2 linked regions of the Halorhodospira halophila genome follow. The protein of the gene in region 2 interacts with the protein of the main gene of each other region in a pairwise test. Links are inferred from orthologs where the notes say so. Each region holds a gene or a part of one and is shown on either strand. Other genes may lie near its edges.

What was found. Proteins that work in one complex are often made in the same cells at the same time.
Region 1: the proteins of rne (region 2) and CCR79_RS10755 interact in binary tests that used the Escherichia coli proteins (3 or more experiments, as listed by UniProt). The link is inferred for Halorhodospira halophila from one-to-one orthologs.

What each region holds. Positions count from the first base shown.
Region 1 is NZ_NHSN01000025.1:305,215-309,563, reverse strand. Bases 943-3,922 are described here. They hold CCR79_RS10755 (DEAD/DEAH box helicase), read right to left. Parts: upstream 3,088-3,922; coding sequence 1,798-3,087; downstream 943-1,797. Other genes in these bases: CCR79_RS10750 (MFS transporter), read left to right, coding at 3,237-3,922; CCR79_RS10760 (CBS domain-containing protein), read right to left, coding at 1,278-1,712; CCR79_RS10765 (motility protein A), read right to left, coding at 943-1,256. Outside these bases: CCR79_RS13910 (OmpA family protein), read right to left, coding at 1-338; more of CCR79_RS10765, read right to left, coding at 354-942; more of CCR79_RS10750, read left to right, coding at 3,923-4,349.
Region 2 is NZ_NHSN01000001.1:50,051-55,312, forward strand. What follows is about bases 994-4,331. They hold rne (ribonuclease E), read right to left. Parts: upstream 4,005-4,331; coding sequence 1,194-4,004; downstream 994-1,193. Other genes in these bases: CCR79_RS00225 (low molecular weight protein-tyrosine-phosphatase), read left to right, coding at 994-1,126. Outside these bases: kdsB (3-deoxy-manno-octulosonate cytidylyltransferase), read left to right, coding at 1-597; more of CCR79_RS00225, read left to right, coding at 656-993; CCR79_RS00235 (RluA family pseudouridine synthase), read left to right, coding at 4,414-5,262. UniProt on the Escherichia coli protein: Endoribonuclease that plays a central role in RNA processing and decay. Required for the maturation of 5S and 16S rRNAs and the majority of tRNAs. Also involved in the degradation of most mRNAs.

The DNA of each region.
Region 1 (4,349 bases), on a different replicon or contig from region 2:
TCCTCCTCGCCCACGGCCTGGATGCCGGCCTCCTCGAGTTCCGCGGGGACTTCAACGGGGTCGGGCTCATCCAGCGGGGCCGGCAGCCCCTCGAGCACGCTGGGGTCACCCTCGAGGATATGCTCGCGCCCCTCCAGGACGCCGTCGCCGAGGCCCTCGCGGTCATCGTCTTCCTCCGGCTCGAGCAGTGCGAGGAGGATGACGAAAACGATCAGCAGGAGGGTGATGACGTCGAGGTAGACCAGCAGCCAGCTGTTGTCCTCCTCCTTGTCGCCCTCCGGTTGGACCTGCCGGTTGAACTGTCGGGTGCGGCGGTTGCTGGGGGTCTGCTCGGCCACGATTTGCCCCCGGGGTCAGCGCTCGGCGCCGGCGGGGCGGTCGCCGCCGCCGCGCGCCTCCGGCCTGCCACCGCCCTGTCCGCCAGTCGGGGAGTTGGCGGCGGCCGCGGCGCGCTGGCTGGTCTCCTCGAGCTGCTGGATCAGGTCCGGGTCCCGGATCTCGTCCTTGTACTGGGCGATGAACGAGTGCAGCGTCTCGCGCATGAGGGTCGGGTTGCGCTTCTGGCACATCAGCGAGATGCCCTGGAGGATCATGTTCAGGGTCACCAGCCGCTGCTCGGTGCGCCGCTCGAGCTTCACCGCGATGGGCTTGAGGACGAGGTTGGCGAGGAGGATGCCATAGAACGTGGTCAGCAGTGCCACGCCCATCTGCTGGCCGATCTGGGCGATGTCGCCGTCGTCGAGGATGAACATCATGTTGATCAGCCCCACCAGGGTGCCGATCATGCCGAACGCCGGCGCAAAGGAGGCCATGACCCGGAAGATCTGCGCCTCGGCGTGTTCCTTGGCGCGCAGCCGCTGGATGCGCCACTGCAGCAGGTCGAGGATGTCCTCCTCCGGTGTCAGGTCGATGAGCAGCTGCACCCCGGTGCGCAGGAAGGGGTTGGCCACGTTCTCCAGCGCGTCCTCCACCGCCCGCACGTCACCCTTGAACCAGAGCTGCGAGATGCGGATCAGCTCCTCCATGTCGTCGCGGGTGTAGACGCGCTCGTTGCGGATGACGATCCACACCAGGCGGAAGACCCGCAGGACCTCGTCCATGGGGTAGGCGAGGAAGGTGGCAGCCAGGGTGCCGCCGATGACGATCGCCAAGCCGGGGAAGTTGAGGAAGACCAGCGCCTCTTCCGCGGCGATGAACAGCACGGAGCCGACCAGGATCAACCCGCCGATGATGCCGACCAGGGTAGACGGGTTCATGGGGGTGCGGCCCTCTGCTGCCTAGCCGGTGCTGCTGGTGGCGTCCCGCAGGGCGCCAAGCAGATCCTCGCGGGCGATCACGCCGACCACGCGACCTTCGTCATCGACCACCGGGAACCCCTTGGTGCGCATGTCCACCATGCGCTGCAGGACGCGGGTCAGGGGCAGGTCCGGTGGCACCGTGATGGGCTCGCGGGTCATGACCTCGTGGACCGGACGCTCCATGATGGCGTCGTAGCGCGGCACCATGGCGTCCGGGGTGAAGGTGAACGCCTTGAGCAGGTCGAGCTTGGTGGCCAGCCCGAGCAGCCGCTGCTGCTCGTCCACCACGGGCACGCCGTTGAAGTCGTGGGCGTCGAACAGGCGCTGGAGCTCGCGCAGCGGGGTCTCGTGGCCCACCGTCTTCGGCGCCGTGGTCATGTAATCGCTTACGCGGTAGCTGAGGAAGTCGTACATGGTCTCCCGTTCGCCTTGTCTGCCCCGGCGGTCGCGCCCCTCGCCTCCGACTATGACACGCCCGCGCGGGGCGAGACCAGACGCCTCAGCGCGAACTCCGCGCCCCGCTGCTGCGCCGGCGCGAAGACGGTCCACGTCCGTTCTGCCCCCCGGAACGGCGCGGGCCTCCGCCGTTGCGCGGCTTGCGCGGCATCTTCGGCGGCGCCAGCTCGGCGAAATACTCCTGCGGCGGCGGCGCCGAGGGGATCTTCTCGGTCAGGTACGCCTCGATGTCCGGCAGCGAGAAGACGTATTCATCGCAGGCCAGGGAGATGGCATCGCCGCTCTCGCCGGCACGCGCCGTGCGCCCGATGCGGTGGACGTAGTCCTCCGGATCGTTGGGCAGGTCGAAGTTGATGACGTGGCTGACGGCGTCGATGTGCAGCCCGCGAGCAGCCACGTCGGTGCCGACCAGCACCGGCAGATCGCCGCTGCGGAAGCGTTCAAGCAGCTGTTCGCGCTTGTTCTGCGGGATGTCGCCGGAGATGACCGCCGCCTCGATGCCGTTGCCCTTGAGGTAGCCCACCAGGCGCTCGGCGGCGCGCTTGGTGTTGGCGAAGATCAGGGTACGCCGTGGGTCGATGTGCTGCAGCAGCCCGACCACGAAGGAGGTCTTGTCCTCCTTGGCCACGTGGTAGAGCGTCTGGCGGACGTGATCGGCGGTGCGCTGCTCGCTCTCTACCGCCACCCGGGGTGGGTCGCCCATGTGCTCCCAGGCCAGCTCCATGACCCGGTAGGAGAGGGTGGCGGAGAACAGCAGGTTGAGCCGCTGCTCGGCCCGGGGCATGCGCCGGAGCAGGAAGCGGATGTCCGAGATGAAGCCGAGGTCGAACATGCGATCGGCCTCGTCAAGGACCACCACCTCGATGTTGCGCAGGCTGAAGACCTTCTGCTTGTAGAAGTCGATGATCCGCCCGGGTGTGCCGATGATGACATCGACCCCGTCCTGGAGCTGCTGGCGCTGCGAATCGTAGCCGGTGCCACCGTAGACGGCGGCGAACTTCAGGCCGGTGTAGGCACCGATCTGCTCGGCGTCGTGGTAGATCTGCAGGGCCAGCTCGCGGGTCGGGGCGAGCATGATCGCCCAGGGGCCGACGGCGTCCTCGTCCACCGGATGGCTCATCAGATGGTGGAGGGTGGCGATGACAAAGGCGGCGGTCTTGCCGGTTCCGGTCTGCGCCTCGCCGGCGATGTTGCCGCCGGCCAGCGTCCGGGGCAGGGTCTCCGCCTGGATCGGGGTGCAGTGGGTCAGGCCCGCGTCATCGAGTCCGTCGAGCACCGCGTCGTGGATGGGTAGGTCGGTAAAACGCTGATCGGTCAGGTGAGTTTCGCTCATGCCGTTCAGGGTACCGGACTCCGCCGCCGCCCGCTAGCCGCCGGGCGGCTCTCCCTGTACGGTGTCCGGCGTAAGGTGGCCGATTGGCGGGAGGTCCCGTGGTCTGGGCAACGAGCAGGGCGCCGCGGCGCGAGGTGTTCGGCTGGGCGATGTTCGATTTCGCCAATCAGGCCTACACCCTGCTGATCATCACCGTCATCTACGGCGACCTGTTCACACGGGTGATCGTCGGCGACGGCGGCGACGACTACCGGCTGGGCAACCTGCTGTGGAGCACGGCGCTGGCGCTGAGCTATCTGGGCGTGGTGGCCACCGCGCCGATCTTCGGCGCGGTCATGGATTACGCGGCGGCCAAGCGCCGCTTCCTTTTCCTCAGCTATATCACCACCGTCGCCGCCACCGCGGCGCTCTACTGGGTGGAGCCGGGATACGTCGTCCTCGGTTTCGTGCTGATCGTGATCTCCAGTTACGCCTACTCCATGGGCGAGGCGTTCATCGCCGGTTTCCTGCCGGATATCGCCGGGCCGCGGGAGATGGGCCGGGTCTCGGGGCTGGGCTGGTCGCTGGGCTACATCGGCGGGCTGTTCGCCACCGCGTTCACGGTGCTGGTCCTCGGCGAGGTCAGTGAGGAGAACTTCGACCGCATCCGCTGGGTGGGGCCCTTCGCCGCCGCGTTCTTCCTGATCTGTGCCATCCCCACCTTCCTGTGGCTGCGCGAGCGCGGCCAGGCGCGCCGGCTGCCGGCCGGGCGGGGCTATATCCGGCTCGGTGCCGAGCGTGTCGGGCGCACCCTGCGCAGCCTCGGCTACCTGCGCGATCTGGCCGTGTTTATGGTCTCACTGCTGATGGCCATGTCGGGGCTGGCCATCGTCATCGCCTACGCCTTCATCTACGGGGCCCAGGTGATCGGCTGGGACGAGCGGGCCCGGCTGATCATGTTCGTGGTGACCCAGTTCTCGGCGGCGGCCGGTGCCATCGGCTTCGGCCTGACCCAGGATCGTTTCGGTGCCAAGCGCACCTACATGGTGACCCTGGTGATGTGGGTGGTGGCGATCCTGCTGATCTGGCTCACGCCGGAGCTGACCGAAGCGCTCAACCGCTGGCTGGGCACGCAGTGGCAGGCACAGTACGTGTTCCTCGCCGCCGGGGTGGCTGCCGGCCTGGCCTTGGGCTCGTGCCAGTCCGCCGGGCGGACGCTGGTGGGCCTGTTCGCACCGCCGGGGCGTGCCGCGGAGTTCTTCGGGTTCTGGGGGTTGGCGACC
Region 2 (5,262 bases):
TGCCTCGACTTCGGGGCGGAGGTTTTATTAACCGCCCCGGATCACCCGACCGGCACGGACCGCATTGCCGAGGTGGTCGATCGGTTGGCGCTAGTCGATGACGCCATCGTGGTCAATCTGCAAGGCGATGAGCCGCTGATGCCGCCGGGGTTGGTCACTTTGGTGGCCGAACGACTCGGGGCCGATCCCGGAGCCGCCATCGCCACGCTGGCAACCCCGATCTCGGAGGCCGGTGAGCTTTTCGAGCCCTCGGTGGTCAAGGTGGTGCGGGACCGGCGTGGCCACGCCCTGTATTTCAGCCGGGCGCCGATCCCCTGGGACCGGGAGCGCTTCGGCGCGATCGATGACACGACGGTGGCGGCCGGCGGGTGGCTCAGGCACTTGGGGCTGTATGCTTACCGCGTCGCCTTCCTGCGCCGCTTCCCGGGGCTGGAACCGGCGCCGCCGGAGCAGCTTGAGTCGCTGGAACAGCTCCGGGCACTGTGGCACGGTTTTGCGATCCAGGTTGCCGTCACCGAACAGCGTCCGGGTCCCGGCGTCGATACGCCGGCCGACTTGGAGGCAGTGGCTCGACGACTGCAGTCACCTCAACCGTAAAAAGGTGCGGTCTCTGTAGGGTGCAGGTTTCGTGGAACCGACTGATCAGGAAAGCAAAATGAAGATACTTCTAGTTTGTATGGGCAATATCTGCCGTTCGCCGACAGCGGAGGGGGTGCTGCGCCAGCGCCTGCGCGAGGAGGGACTTGACCACCACGTGGACCTCGACTCCGCGGGCACCCATGACTTCCACGTCGGCAAAGGGCCGGACCAGCGCGCCCAAGAGGCCGCGCGGCGGCGCGGGGTCGACATCAGTGACCTGCGTGCCCGCCAGGTGGAGCGCTACGACTTCCAGGAGCACGATCTGATCCTGGCTATGGACGAGGCCAACCTCGGCATCCTCCAAGCCGATTGCCCGCCGAAGCACAAGCACAAGCTCGGACTCTTTCTCGATTACGCCCGCACCCGCAGTGAGCGGGAGGTGCCCGACCCGTACTACGGCGGTGAGCGCGGTTTCGAGCACGTGCTCGACTTGATCCAGGATGCCGCCGATGGGCTGATCGACGAGGTACGCCGGAACCAGGGCTAGTCACGAAAGACTGCGGGCGGCGTGACGCCGCCCGCAGTCAACCGTTATTGGGCGGATAGGGCGGCGGTTACTCGGCCTTTTCCGCCCCTTCACCTTCCGCGTGGGTCGAGGTGCGATCATCGCTGGTTGGTGATGATGCCTCGGTTCCGGATGTAGAAGCCTGCTTCGGTCGGCGCGGACGCCCCGAGCGGACCTGTTTGCGCCCGCCGTTGCCCTGGGCCGCATCGTCGGCGCTTCCCCGGGGCGCGGGGCCAGCAGACGGCTGTGAGGGCTGTACATCCCCGGTCTCCGCGCTCGGGGTAGGGGCGGTCTTCTCCGCTTTCGCCTCCGCGTGGGTGGCGGGCTTCTGTTCCGCGCGCGCCTTTCCGTTGTCCCCCGGTTTCCGGTTCCCCTTGTCTGGCCGCGGGGCATCTTGCTGCCCGCCCGCGCTCGGGGGCTGTGTATCCGCCCGGTCCGGCGCGTTTGCAGGTTTGTCCGGCGTCTTCTCCGCATCCGCGCCCGCCGGCGTGGAAGTGGCGGGCGATGCGGCAGCCGCCGGGTCAGGTGCCGGGGATTCCGGCCCCGTGTCGCCGTTCTCCTCCGCGCCTGAGGCGGTGGTGGATCCGTCGGCGTGCTCGTTGCCGTTGCTGGAGCGACGGCGCCGGCGACCCCCGCGGCGCCCGCGGCGGCTGCGACCGCTGCGGGCGGAGCGGGCTTCGGCGTTGCGGGAGGTGTCGTCCTGACCCGCTGCCGCCGAGGGGGTGTCCTGCCGGGTGCTGCCGCTGTCAGCGTCCGTGGTCTGGGCATCGTCCTCCGGGGGCTCGGCGGTGGCCTCAGCCTTGCCGTTGCCACCGGCATTCTTGCGCTTGCCGCCCGTGGAACGCCCTTTGCCGCCGTTGCCACCGTGCCCCTTGGTCTCATCCGGGGCGCGGGGCGCTTCGCTCGACGCGCCCTTCGACGGGCTCTCCTGCTCGTTTTGCTGCTGACCGTTGCCGCCCTCGCTGGCACCACCGCCGGGGCTGCGTCGACTCCGGCCGCCGCCGCGGGAGCGGCCACCGCGCCGGGTTCCCCGTCTGTTCTGGCCGGTGCTGGAGCCGTTGCCATCACTGGAGCTCCGCTCGCTCCGGGACCGTGGCTTCTTCTCGCGTCCGGAATCCCCCTCTTCGGTGCGCTCGTCGCCGGGCGCGCTCTGGAACAGCAGGCCGCGGAGACGGCGGAAGATCGAACTCAGCGGGGCATCCTCCTCCTGGTGGCCATCCCCGGCTGCAGCGTCCGATGTTTGTTGCGATTCCGGCGCGGGCGCCGGCGCGCTGGGGGTTACACCCTGCACGGCGGGTGCCGGTGGCCGGCTGGCCGGCAGGCCCGCTTCGATGACGGTCGGCTCCGGCGCGGGTGTCGCCAGGTTGTAGCTGGAGCCGCTCTGCTCGAGCCCCTCGTCGGTACGCACGCGCTGGACGTCGTAATGCGGGGTCTCCAGGTTGCGGTTCGGGATCAGCAGGACGTGCACGCCGTAGCGGTGTTCGAGCTCGGCGATCTGGGCCCGCTTTTCGTTGAGCAGGAAGGTGGCGACCTCGATCGGGAGCTGGGCGAGCACGCGCCCGGTCTTCTCCTTCATCGCCTCTTCCTCGATGATGCGCAAAATCGACAACGCCAGGGACTCGACGCTGCGCACCGTGCCCTGGCCGCCGCACCGACCGCAGACCTCTTGGTGGGCCTCACCAAGCGAGGAGCGCAGGCGCTGCCGGGACATCTCCAGAAGGCCGAACCGGGAGATTCGCCCGATCTGCACCCGGGCCCGATCCGCCTTGACCGCCTCACGCAGCCGATTCTCCACCTCCCGCTGGTGGCGCGGCGGACCCATGTCGATGAAGTCGATCACGATCAGGCCACCGAGGTCGCGCAGGCGCAGTTGCCGGGCGATCTCGTCGGCGGCCTCGAGGTTTGTGTTAAGCGCCGTCTCCTCGATGTCAGCACCCTTGGTGGCGCGCGAGGAGTTGATGTCGATGGAGATCAGCGCCTCGGTATGGTCGATGGCGATCGCACCGCCGGAAGGGAGGCGCACGTCCCGCTGGAACGCCGACTCGATCTGGCTCTCGATCTGGTAGCGCGAGAAGAGGGGCACCGGGTCGGTGTATTGCTTGAGCTTCTGCCGGTTGTACGGCATGACCTGCTCGATGAAGTCGCGCGCCTTGGCGAAGACCTCGTCGTCATCAACCAGGATTTCGCCGATGTCCGAGCGGAGATAGTCGCGCAGGGCGCGGATGATGACGTCGCTCTCCTGGTAGACCAGAAACGGAGCGGCGCGCTCGGCGGTGGCGTTCTGGATGGCGTCCCAGAGCTTGAGCAGGTAATCCAGGTCCCACTGGAGCTCTTCGGTGCTGCGCCCCACGCCCGCTGTACGCACGATCAAGCCCATGCCCTCCGGGACATCGAGCTGGCGCAGGCTTTCACGAATCTCGGCGCGATCGGAGCCTTCGATCCGGCGGGACACGCCGCCGGCCCGGGGGTTGTTCGGCATGAGCACCAGGTAGCGCCCGGCCAGGCTGATATAAGTGGTCAGCGCGGCGCCCTTGTTGCCACGCTCCTCCTTATCGACCTGGACGAGGACTTCCTGGTTTTCGCGCAGGCCGTCTTTCGGCGTGTTCCGCTGACCATCCGCCGAGGTGAAGTAGGCGGGCGCGATTTCCTTGAAGGGCAGAAAGCCGTGGCGCTCCGCACCGTACTGGACGAACGCGGCCTCCAGGCTCGGCTCAACCCGGGTGATGATCCCCTTGTAGATGTTCGCCTTTTTCTGCTCGCGGGAGGGCGCCTCGATGTCGAGATCGTAGAGGATCTGGCCGTCCACCAGCGCAACGCGCAACTCTTCCGGCTGAGTTGCGTTGATCAGCATTCTTTTCATGGGTGCGCAATCTCCGCAGCCCTGCCGCCATCGCTTCCAGGCCGCCGGACAGGACGGACCGGTACGTCGGCGTCGTATCTGGCCACGCCACCAAGGGCCGCTCGGGCGACATTGGTGGCGCCGACCAGGCGGCGAGCCAGACCATCCAGTGCGACAGATCCGTCCGTGTCATCCGCGCTCGACTCCTGTTGAAGGGGCGCAGGGCTTGTTGGTCGTGGTCAAGTGGCCCGCGCCGCGTCCGGGCGCGGGCCCGTTGTCTCGTTCTGGTGCTGCAATCAGTGCCGCACGAGGTGCGACACTGCATGAAACCCGTCGTCGCGGATCCCGGCTTAACCGGTCGCCACGTGCGGCTAATTGTATCAGTGACTTGCGTCACCCTTCAAATTTCTTCTTTTGCTAAAATTTCCGAATGAGTGCCTCTGATCCCAAGGTTCGACACCATCAGGTACTGGCCGAAGAGGCCGGGCAACGAATCGACAACTTCCTCCTGCGCCAGCTCAAGGGCGTTCCGCGCAGCCGGATCTATCGCCTGCTGCGCAAGGGGGAGGTCCGGGTCGACGGGGGGCGGGCGCGGCCCACGCGCCGCCTGAGCACCGGGGAGGTGGTGCGCATACCGCCGGTTTCGGGGCAGCGTCAGCCCGCTGAGGTCGCTTCCGGCGGGCTGCCCGACGGCCTAGAGGCGCGACTGCGCGATGGGGTCCTCTACGAGGATGAACGGCTGCTAATCCTGGACAAGCCGTCGGGGCTTGCTGTGCATGGCGGTTCTACCGTGCGTGTCGGGTTGGTCGAGGCGATCCGGGGTATTCGGCCAGACCTTCCCTTCGTTGAGCTGGTTCACCGGTTGGACCAAGAGACCAGCGGTTGCCTGATGTTGGCCAAGCGGCGCTCCACCCTGCGTCGGCTCCACGAGCAGCTTCGCCAGGGCAAGGTGGAAAAGCATTACGCCGCGCTTCTGGCCGGGCGGGTGCGTGGGGCGATGCCGGTGCGGGTGGACGCGCCTCTGGAGCGCCTGCCCGGCGCACCGCGGGATCGCCAGGTGCGCGTCAGCAAGCAGGGGCGGGCGGCGGTGACCGAATTCCGCCCGGTACAGCGGTGGGTGCGGGCGACTCTGGTCACTGCGCGGCTGGAGACCGGACGCACTCACCAGATCCGGGTCCACGCCCGCCATATCGGCCACCCGGTCGCCGGCGATGAGCGCTACGGCGATCGTGCGGCGAATGCCGCGCTGCGTGAGTGCAGCCTGCGCCGGTTGTTTTTG